4 regions of the Streptomyces sp. NPDC057280 genome follow, and region 1 is predicted to be linked to each of the others. Evidence: riboswitches for the same ligand, from Rfam matches in the RefSeq annotation. Region 1 holds a riboswitch; each other region holds the start of a gene.

What was found. A riboswitch is a leader RNA that binds a small molecule or an ion and turns the genes downstream of it on or off. The one in region 1 is predicted to bind cyclic di-AMP.
Region 2: it holds a riboswitch for cyclic di-AMP, as region 1 does, so the genes downstream of both, ACFUO4_RS06180 (peptidoglycan DD-metalloendopeptidase family protein) here and ACFUO4_RS19415 (transglycosylase SLT domain-containing protein) in region 1, are expected to answer to the same signal.
Region 3: it holds a riboswitch for cyclic di-AMP, as region 1 does, so the genes downstream of both, ACFUO4_RS20425 (NlpC/P60 family protein) here and ACFUO4_RS19415 (transglycosylase SLT domain-containing protein) in region 1, are expected to answer to the same signal.
Region 4: it holds a riboswitch for cyclic di-AMP, as region 1 does, so the genes downstream of both, ACFUO4_RS10120 (M23 family metallopeptidase) here and ACFUO4_RS19415 (transglycosylase SLT domain-containing protein) in region 1, are expected to answer to the same signal.

The regions. Positions count from the first base shown of each region.
Region 1 covers NZ_JBHUYR010000003.1:206,894-209,085, reverse strand. Annotated here, with positions in the region: gene ACFUO4_RS19420 (CocE/NonD family hydrolase) at 1-797, shown strand, start outside; cyclic di-AMP (ydaO/yuaA leader) riboswitch at 1,016-1,200, shown strand; gene ACFUO4_RS19415 (transglycosylase SLT domain-containing protein) at 1,205-1,651, shown strand; gene ACFUO4_RS19410 (HAD family hydrolase) at 1,743-2,192, opposite strand, start outside.
Region 2 covers NZ_JBHUYR010000001.1:1,336,580-1,338,771, forward strand. Annotated here, with positions in the region: gene ACFUO4_RS06180 (peptidoglycan DD-metalloendopeptidase family protein) at 1-904, opposite strand, end outside; cyclic di-AMP (ydaO/yuaA leader) riboswitch at 909-1,077, opposite strand; gene ACFUO4_RS06185 (alpha-galactosidase) at 1,384-2,192, opposite strand, start outside.
Region 3 covers NZ_JBHUYR010000003.1:415,545-417,736, reverse strand. Annotated here, with positions in the region: gene pcrA (DNA helicase PcrA) at 1-695, opposite strand, end outside; cyclic di-AMP (ydaO/yuaA leader) riboswitch at 960-1,131, shown strand; gene ACFUO4_RS20425 (NlpC/P60 family protein) at 1,140-2,192, shown strand, end outside.
Region 4 covers NZ_JBHUYR010000001.1:2,246,612-2,248,803, reverse strand. Annotated here, with positions in the region: gene ACFUO4_RS10125 (pitrilysin family protein) at 1-471, shown strand, start outside; cyclic di-AMP (ydaO/yuaA leader) riboswitch at 685-847, shown strand; gene ACFUO4_RS10120 (M23 family metallopeptidase) at 860-1,624, shown strand; gene ACFUO4_RS10115 (GntR family transcriptional regulator) at 1,859-2,192, shown strand, end outside.

The DNA of each region.
Region 1 (2,192 bases):
TCTGCGATGTGGCGCCGGACGGGGCGTCGACGCTGGTCACCCGGGGCGTGCTGAACCTGTCGGCACGGCACGGGCGGGACCGGGCGGTGCCGTGGGAGCCGGGGGCGACCGGGGAGGTCGCCTTCGAGCTGAACGGCATCGGGCACGCCTTCCCGCCCGGGCACCGTATCCGGCTCGCGGTCTCCTCCGCGTACTGGCCGTGGATCTGGCCGCAGCCCGAGTCCGAGGCCGGCTTCACGCTGGACCCGGCGGGCAGCTTCCTCGAACTGCCGGTCAGGGCACGTGACGTGGACCCGGACACCGATACCGGCACTGGCACTGGCACTGGCACGGGCATCGGCACGGACACCGGCATCGGCACGGGCACGGACACCGGCATCGGCTTCGCCGAGCCCGAGCAGGCCGAGCCGCTGGGCGTGAACGTCCCGGCCACCCTCGACGAGCCCCGCCCCGAGCGGCTGGTCGTGCGGGACGTCGCCAAGGGCGAGTGGCGGCTGGAGGTCGACCCGCGCTACGGCGGCACCCGCTTCTACCCCGACGGCCTGGAGTTCACCGAGGACGCGCTGGAGACGTACACGATCCAGGAGGCGGACCCGCTGTCGGCCCGCGCCCGCTCGGACTGGTCGATCCGGCTGCACCGGCCGGAGCTGGGCTGGGACACCACCGTCCGCACCCGCTCGGAGATCACCTGTGAGGCGGCCGAGTTCCTCACCTCCAACGAGGTGATCTGCACCGAGGGCGGCGAGGTGGTCTTCCACCGGACCTGGGAGAAGCGGATTCCACGGACCGCCGGTTAACTGCCAGTTGAGGGTTGATTGCCCGATTTGCCACTCTCGTTCCCGACGGTGAGTTGGCTCACTTCACCCTGTCCTCACCTTGCCCGAAAACCCCGGAATTCCGGGGCACACAAGCCGGACACCAAGGTCAACAGGTGCGATCTGTGAATCCGGTACTTGTTTCGGACATGTGCAGTCGCATACGTTCCGGGCCCGGGTGGACGCCGAATCCTGCCGCCACCCGTAGACCGCTCACCTCACTCAGAGAACTTCACGGCAGGAGCGGGGGACCCAGGTAAGTCGCCGGGCCGGACGTCTTCGGACATACCGGTACGGCTCGGGGTGAAGTCATGCCTTCTTCGGCATGGCCGGGCAGCTCCCGCCCGAACCCGACAGCTCACCTCGCAGGCGCCGGAGAGGAATTCGTCATGCGCCTGTCCCGCAAGCTCGCCGTCACCGGTGCCGCCGTCGCCGCACTCGCCTTCCCCGTCGTCGGCGCGACCACCGCGTCCGCGGCCACCACGACCACGGTCACCGCCACCTCGCTCGGCTACTCCAACACCCTCGACGGCTGGATCCGCGCCTCGCTCCAGGTCATGGCGCAGAACGGCATTCCCGGCACGTACGACGGCATCTACCGCAACGTCATCCGCGAGTCCTCGGGCAACCCGTACGCCATCAACAACTGGGACTCCAACGCCGCCGCCGGCACGCCCTCCAAGGGCCTGCTCCAGGTGATCGACCCGACGTTCAACGCGTACCACGTGGCCGGCACGTCGTGGGACTCCTACGACCCGGTCGCGAACATCACCGCGGCCTGCAACTACGCGGCCGCGGTGTACGGCTCGATCGACAACGTGTACGGCGCCTACTGAGGTCTGCCGAGGGCTGGTTGCACGGTCCCCCGCCGACGGCTGCTTGAAAAGCCTTTCACGGAGGTCTGGTTGAACAGCCTTTCGCCGGGGGCTAGTTGAAAAGTCTTTCGAGGACGACGGCGATGCCGTCGTCCTCGTTCGACAAGGTCACCTCGTCGGCCACGGCCTTGAGTTCGGGGTGGGCGTTGGCCATCGCGACGCCGTGGGCCGCCCAGTCGAACATCGGGATGTCGTTGGGCATGTCGCCGAAGGCGAGGGTGTCCCGCGGGCCCAGCCCGAGGTGATCGGCGGCCAGTGCGAGGCCTGTCGCCTTGGTGATGCCGCATGGCTGGAGTTCGACCGTGCCGGGGCCCGACATCGTCACCGTCGCGAGGGAACCGACGACTCCGCGCGCGGTCGCCGCCAACTCGTCGTCGGACAGGGCCGGGTGGCGCAGCAGCACCTTGCTGATCGGCTCGCACCACAGGTCGTCGCGGCGGCCCACCCGCACGGCGGGCAGGGTCGGGTGCGGCATCAGATACCCCGGCTCGATGAGCGTGAG
Region 2 (2,192 bases), on a different contig from region 1:
CCTTCGAGCGGAGGTACGCGACCGGGTCCACGTCCGAGCCGTAGTCCGGCGTCGTCCGGATCTCGAAGTGGAGGTGCGGACCGGTCACGTTGCCGGTGGCACCGGAGAGGCCGACCTGCTGGCCCTCGGTGACAGTCTGGCCGGACGAGACCGACAGCGAGGACAGGTGGGCGTACTGCGCGTAGTAGCCGTCGGCCAGCTTGATGACGACCTGGTTGCCGTACGCGCCGCCCCAGCCGGCGGAGACGACGGTGCCCGCACCCACGGCCTTGAGCGGGGTACCGGTCGGGACGACGAAGTCGACGCCCGTGTGATAGCCGCTGGACCACATGCTGCCGGCCACGTGGTAGCCCGTGCCGACGGTGGCGCCGGAGACGGGCAGGGTGAAGCCACTGGAACTGCCGGCCGACTCGCTGCTCCGGGTGGCGGTCGTCGTGTCCGAGGAGGACGAGGACTTCTCGGAGCTCGTCGACCTGTCCGCGCTCGCCGGCTTCTCGGTCCTCGCCGCCGCCTTCTTGCCCAGCGTGAGCTTCAGGCCGGGATGGATGAGCGAGGGGTCGGAACCGACGGCCTCACGGTTGTCCGAGTACAGCTTCTTCCAGCCGCCGGTGACGTGCTGTTCGTCGGCGATCTTCGAGAGGTAGTCGCCGGCCCTCACCGAATAGGTGCGCACGGTCGCGGTGTTCGCGGCGCCCTTCTTCTGCGTGGCCTTCTCGGTGGCCGTCTTCGCGGCGACCGGAACGGACTGGACCGCCTTTTCAGAAACGGACTGGCCGGTGGCCGCGTGGGCGCCGGCGGCCCCCATCAGAGGCAGGGCGAGTGCGGCGCCACCGGTTCCGGCGACGGCGATCGAGCGGGTGAGCCGCTGGGACTTGGGGCGGCGGTGCTTACCCTTCGCGGGCATGGGGAATTCCTCTCCGGCGCCTGCGAGGTGAGCTGTCGGGTGCGGACTGGAGATGTCCGGACGCACCGAGGTGCGACTTAACCCCAAGCCTGTTCCGGAAGACCGGTCCAGGCGGTTGTACCTGTGGGTCCCCCGCTCCTGCCGTTCACGGGTGAGTTGTGCGGATTCCGGTCGGCGGCAGGATTGGGCGTCCGTCCGGATTGGTGGCGAACGTAAGCGAGGAAGACGCAAAGGGACAAGTAAGAGGTTCCAGGGTGATTGCGTTCCTCTTGATCCGCCGCGAAATTCACGGTCACCCTCCGTGTTGTGGCGGCCTTCCCGGAACGCAATCACCCAGTTTTTGACGGCGAATTACGTGAACATGACGGACGACTCAGGGTCACCGATATGACGCTGCTCACGTGCCGTTTTCACAGCTTCCCCGATTCCAGAGCGAGTTGGAATGAAGGCTACGCAAGCCGTCAATTCGGACAGAAAGTTCAGATGCGACGCAGTCGCAGAACTGCCGCATCCAGATCGCCCCGCAATCCCACCCGCAGCCCGTGATGCTGCAATACGGCTCCTCTGTGGATTTCGCCCGTTTCGCGGCATTCATACGAGGCCGTGGGGTCGAGGCCGCGCAGACGGAGCGCCGGAACGGGTTCGCCGTACCGCTGCGACTGGAGCCAGGCCAGGACGACGGTCTCGTCCCCGAGGACGTACTGCACGGCGCTCAGTCCGTCGCCCTGCGGCGCCCGCAGCCGGTACTGGTCGCCACGCTGCACGAGCGGCCGGATGCCCTTGTAGAGCTCCACCCACTCGCGGGCCTCGGCGAGCTCCTCCTCGGTCCACTCCGTGAGGTCCCCGCCCACCCCGAGCACTCCGGCCATGGCGCTGACGAAGCGGAAGCGCAGCGAACTGACCCGCCCGTTGAGCTGGGTGTTGGGGCTGTCGGTGACCCAGGCGGCCATCACGCGCGCGGGGTGGATCTGGCTGAAGCCGTGCTGGATGGCGAGCCGGTCGAGCGGGTCGGTGTTGTCGGAGGTCCACACCTGGTCCGTGCGGCTCAGCACGCCGAGGTCGATCCGGCCGCCGCCGCCCGAGCAGGACTCGAAGGCGACGCCGGGGTGGGCGGCCCGCAGCCGGTCCAACAGGGCGTAGAAGGCCTGCACATGGTCGACCCAGAGCCGCTGCGGATAGGCCTCGCCGGGCCAGCCCGCGTCGGTGAAGCAGCGGTTGAAGTCCCACTTCACGTAGTCGATCGGGGCGCTGGACAGCAGGGCGTCGAGCTGCCCCCAGAGGTACTCCT
Region 3 (2,192 bases), 210 kb from region 1:
TTCTCGAAGCCGTCGGTGGCCTGGGCCGCGAAGTCCTCCTCGTCGATCAGCTCGTTCTTGAGGTTGCTGATCTTGGCGCTGAAGGACTTGGGCGGGAAGCGCTTGGGGTCGAGGTCGAGGTCACGGCAGACCAGGGCCATGAGGCGCTTGGAGTCGGCGGCGTCGTAGATCGAGAAGGAGGACGTGAAGCCGAGCTTCTTGCTCTCCCGCCGCAGGATGCGCACGCACGCACTGTGGAAGGTCATCACCCACATCGCGTTCGCGCGCGGGCCGACGAGCTGCTCGACGCGTTCCTTCATCTCGCCCGCGGCCTTGTTGGTGAAGGTGATCGCGAGGATCTGCCCCGGGTGGACATTCCGCTCGGCCAGCAGGTAGGCGATACGGTGCGTGAGCACGCGTGTCTTGCCCGATCCGGCGCCGGCCACGATGAGCAGCGGGGTGCCGGAGTGCACGACGGCGGCCCGCTGGTTCTCGTTGAGCCCCTCGATCAGCGCCGCCGCGTCCAGGGCCGGGCGCGGGGCGCCGTCGCGGTAGTACGCGTCCCGGTCCGGCGGCACGTCGAACTTCCCGCCGAACAGATCGTCCGGAACGGGTTCCGGTCCGTGCTCGTCCTCGGGCGGAGGCGGGGGCTCCTCCTCGTGACCCTTGGGGGTCTGGAGGTCCGCCAGGAAGCTGTCGTCAAAGAGGCTGCTCATCGCTCTCCGAGTCTAGGGTGCCGCACTGACACCCCGCCGCCGCCCCGAGAAGTCGGCCCGATGACGGCCTCCTCCGAAGCCGGGGATCTTCCGGCCGTGATCGCCGAGCACCTTCCGTCACCTGCCCATTACTTCTCGCGACCGGCCGGCCAAGGTCACGAAAATGTATCGGGCCTATCGGACATCAACCTTCACAGGGGCCACACCCGTTGGCTACCGTGCCGGTCAGGCCGTACGACCCCCACCGGCGAACGTCGCCGGGCCGCGCGGCCTCCGCCGAGTCCGGTGCGCCGCCATGGCAGCCGGAGCCGGGGACCCACACCGACCTTGGGGTGAATCGGCCCAACTCCCTTTCGGGGGACGGCCGTAGGGCACACCTTCCGAACCACCCGCCCGAACCCGACAGCTAACTCGGTAGGCGGAACATGGAAGGAGTCGCCTCCCTTGGCGTCGCACGCAAGGCCACGTCCTGCGGGAACGCGCGTAGCAGGCATACGCACCCCCGCGCTCGCAACGGCCGCCCTCACCTCCGTGGCCCTGCTCTCCCAGACCGCCACCGCCGCCCCCTCGACCGACGACAGGCCGAGCCTGGAGGAAGTCGAGAAGAAGGTCGACGACCTCTACCGGCAGGCGGAGTCGGCGACCGAGAAGTACAACTCGGCCAAGGAGAAGACCGCCACGCAGCGCAAGGAGGTCGACACCCTCCTCGACGACGTCGCCCAGCGCACCCAGAAGCTCAACGAGGCCCGCGAGGAACTCGGTTCCTTCGCCGCGGCCCAGTACCGCACCGGCGCCTCCGCGCCCGACACCGCGACCTTCCTGCTCGCGGACACCCCGCAGGACTACTTCGACCAGACGCAGCTGATGGGCCGCATGACGGACCGTCAGAAGGGTGCGGTCGACGACTACATCAGCGCTCAGTCCGCGACGATGAAGAAGCGGCAGGAGGCCACCAAGAGCCTCGAGACGCTCACCGACTCGCAGGCCGACCTGAAGACCGCCAAGGCGACCGTCCAGCGCAAGCTCTCCGCCGCGCGCGAGCTGCTGTCGCAGCTGACCGCCGAGGAGAAGGCGCGGCTCGCGGCGATCGAGAAGAAGAAGCAGGAGGAGGCCGCCCGCAAGGCCGCGGAGCTGGCGCAGCAGCAGAAGGCCGCGGAGCAGACCGCGGCGGCGGAACAGGAGGCGAGCACTCCGGACAGCTCGGCCCCGGCCGACTCCTCATACGCCACCAAGGCCGACAAGGCCCTCGCCTTCGCCCGCGCGCAGGTCGGCAAGCCGTACGTCTGGGGCGCCACCGGCCCCGACTCCTACGACTGCTCCGGCCTCACCCAGGCCGCCTGGAACGCCGCCGGCATCACCCTCCCCCGCACCACCTACGACCAGGTGAACTTCGGCACCACGGTCTCCCTCGCCAACGCCCAGCCCGGTGACCTGGTCTTCTTCTACGACGACGTCAGCCACGTCGGCCTCTACATCGGCAACGGCATGATGATCCAC
Region 4 (2,192 bases), on a different contig from region 1:
AAGGGCTACACCTACGGCGTACGGGCGTTCGGGCAGGTCCTCCGGTCCGCGCCGGACGGCACCGGTGCCGCGATGCTCGCCATCAGCGGCTCCGTGGACACCCCGAACACCGGTCCCGCGCTGGACGACCTGTGGACGGTGCTGCGCACCCTCGCGGCGGAGGGGCTCACCGACGCCGAGCGTGACGTCGCCGTGCAGAACCTCGTCGGCGTCGCCCCGCTCAAGTACGAGACGGCGGCGGCCGTGGCGAGCACGCTGGCCGACCAGGTCGAGCAGTACCTGCCCGACGACTACCAGGCCACGCTGTACCGGCAGCTCGCCGCGACCGGCACCGTCGAGGCCACCGCGGCGGCCGTCAACGCCTTCCCGGTGGACCGTCTGGTGACGATCCTGGTCGGCGACGCGGCCGCCATCAAGGAGCCCGTGGAGGCCCTCGGAATCGGCGAAGTCAGCGTGGTGACAGCCGAGTAGAAGCACGGCAGCGGCACGCGCGCGTGAAGGGGCCCTGGTGACGGAAGCGTCACCAGGGCCCCTTAATGTCCGAATAGGAATGAATTGAAGGCTGGTTGCCTGTTTGCCCTGTGGGATGTGCTACAAACTGCCTGATCCGTTTGGGGATTGAAAGTGACCCCCCTTAGCGTCATCCCGGCTGTCCGTCAGGCAGTGCGCCGCACCCGCGGCACCGGACAGTCATCGCCGAGTCCCCGTACGGCGCGAGCCAGGGGAGCCGGGGACCCACGCAGTCCCTGGGGTGAATCGGACGCCCGCGCGTCAGCGAGGGGGTCCGTAGGAGACCTTCCTGCTCCGAACCCGTCAGCTAACCCGGTAGGCGAGAGGGAAGGAAAGGATCAGCCTCCACATGGCGTTCACGCGCCCCACCGGGAAGCATCGTGCCCCGAGCCGGATGAAGCGCAGCACCGCCCGCGTGGCGGGAGTCGCGGCCCTCACCACCACCGGCGTCATCGGCACCCTCGCCGCCCCGGCCCTCGCCGCGGAGCCCGCGGTCGAGCAGACCGGCATCGTCCCGGTCATCACCATCGGCGACTCGGTCGCCGACCAGATCGACGCCCAGGCCGCCGCCCAGGAGCAGGCCGCCGAAGAGGCCGCCCAGAAGAAGGCCGAGGAGCTGGCCCGCAAGAAGGCCGCCGCCAAGGCGAAGAAGGAGCGCGAGGCCAAGGAGCGCGCCGCCCGGGCCGCCGCCGAGCGCAAGCGCCTCAACACCTACGTGGCCCCGATCTCGGGCTCGTACATCTCCACCGGCTACAAGGCCGGCGGCGCCGTCTGGTCCTCCGGCAGCCACACCGGCGTCGACTTCCACGCCGCCAGCGGCACCCCCGTCCACGCGGTCGGCTCCGGCACCGTCGTCGAGGCCGGCTGGGGCGGGTCGTACGGCAACAACATCGTGATCAAGATGAACGACGGCACGTACACCCAGTACGGTCACCTGTCGTCCATCGGTGTCTCGGTCGGCCAGACGGTCACCCCGGGCCAGCAGATCGGCCTGTCCGGCGCGACCGGCAACGTCACCGGCCCGCACCTCCACTTCGAGGCCCGGACGACCCCCGAGTACGGCTCGGACATCGACCCCGTCGCCTACCTGCGCTCGCACGGTGTGAACGTCTGAGGCGCGGCGTGACCGTCAGAGGCGCGGCGTGACCGTCCGCCCTCCGCCGACGGACCGCAAGATCTCCCGGAACCCCGGCTCACCGAGCCGGGGTTTCACCGTTTTCGGCACCTTGCTGTCCAAAAAATATCCATGGATTCCGGTCCGCCATCGGAAATTCCCGTTCCTTGCAATAGAGTCACTGAACACACGTCAATCGTCGACGTTTCACGGGGATTAAAGCGGAGGTCGGTCATGCGTATTCCGGCGCACTCGGTATGCACCGCGATCAGGGACGACATCGTCTCCGGTGTCCACGAGCGCGGGAGCCGCCTCACCGAGGAACTCCTCGCCCGCCGCTACGGCGTCTCCCGTGTCCCCGTCCGGGAGGCCCTGCGCACCCTGGAGGCCGAGGGCTTCGTGGTGACGCGGCGGCACGCGGGCGCGTGCGTCGCCGAACCGACCGAGCAGGAGGCCGCCGACCTGCTGGAGATGCGGATGCTCCTGGAGCCGCTCGGCGCCTCCCGGGCCGCCCAGCGGCGCACCGAGGCCCACCTGAAGGTCCTGCGTGGCCTGGTCAGGCTGGGTC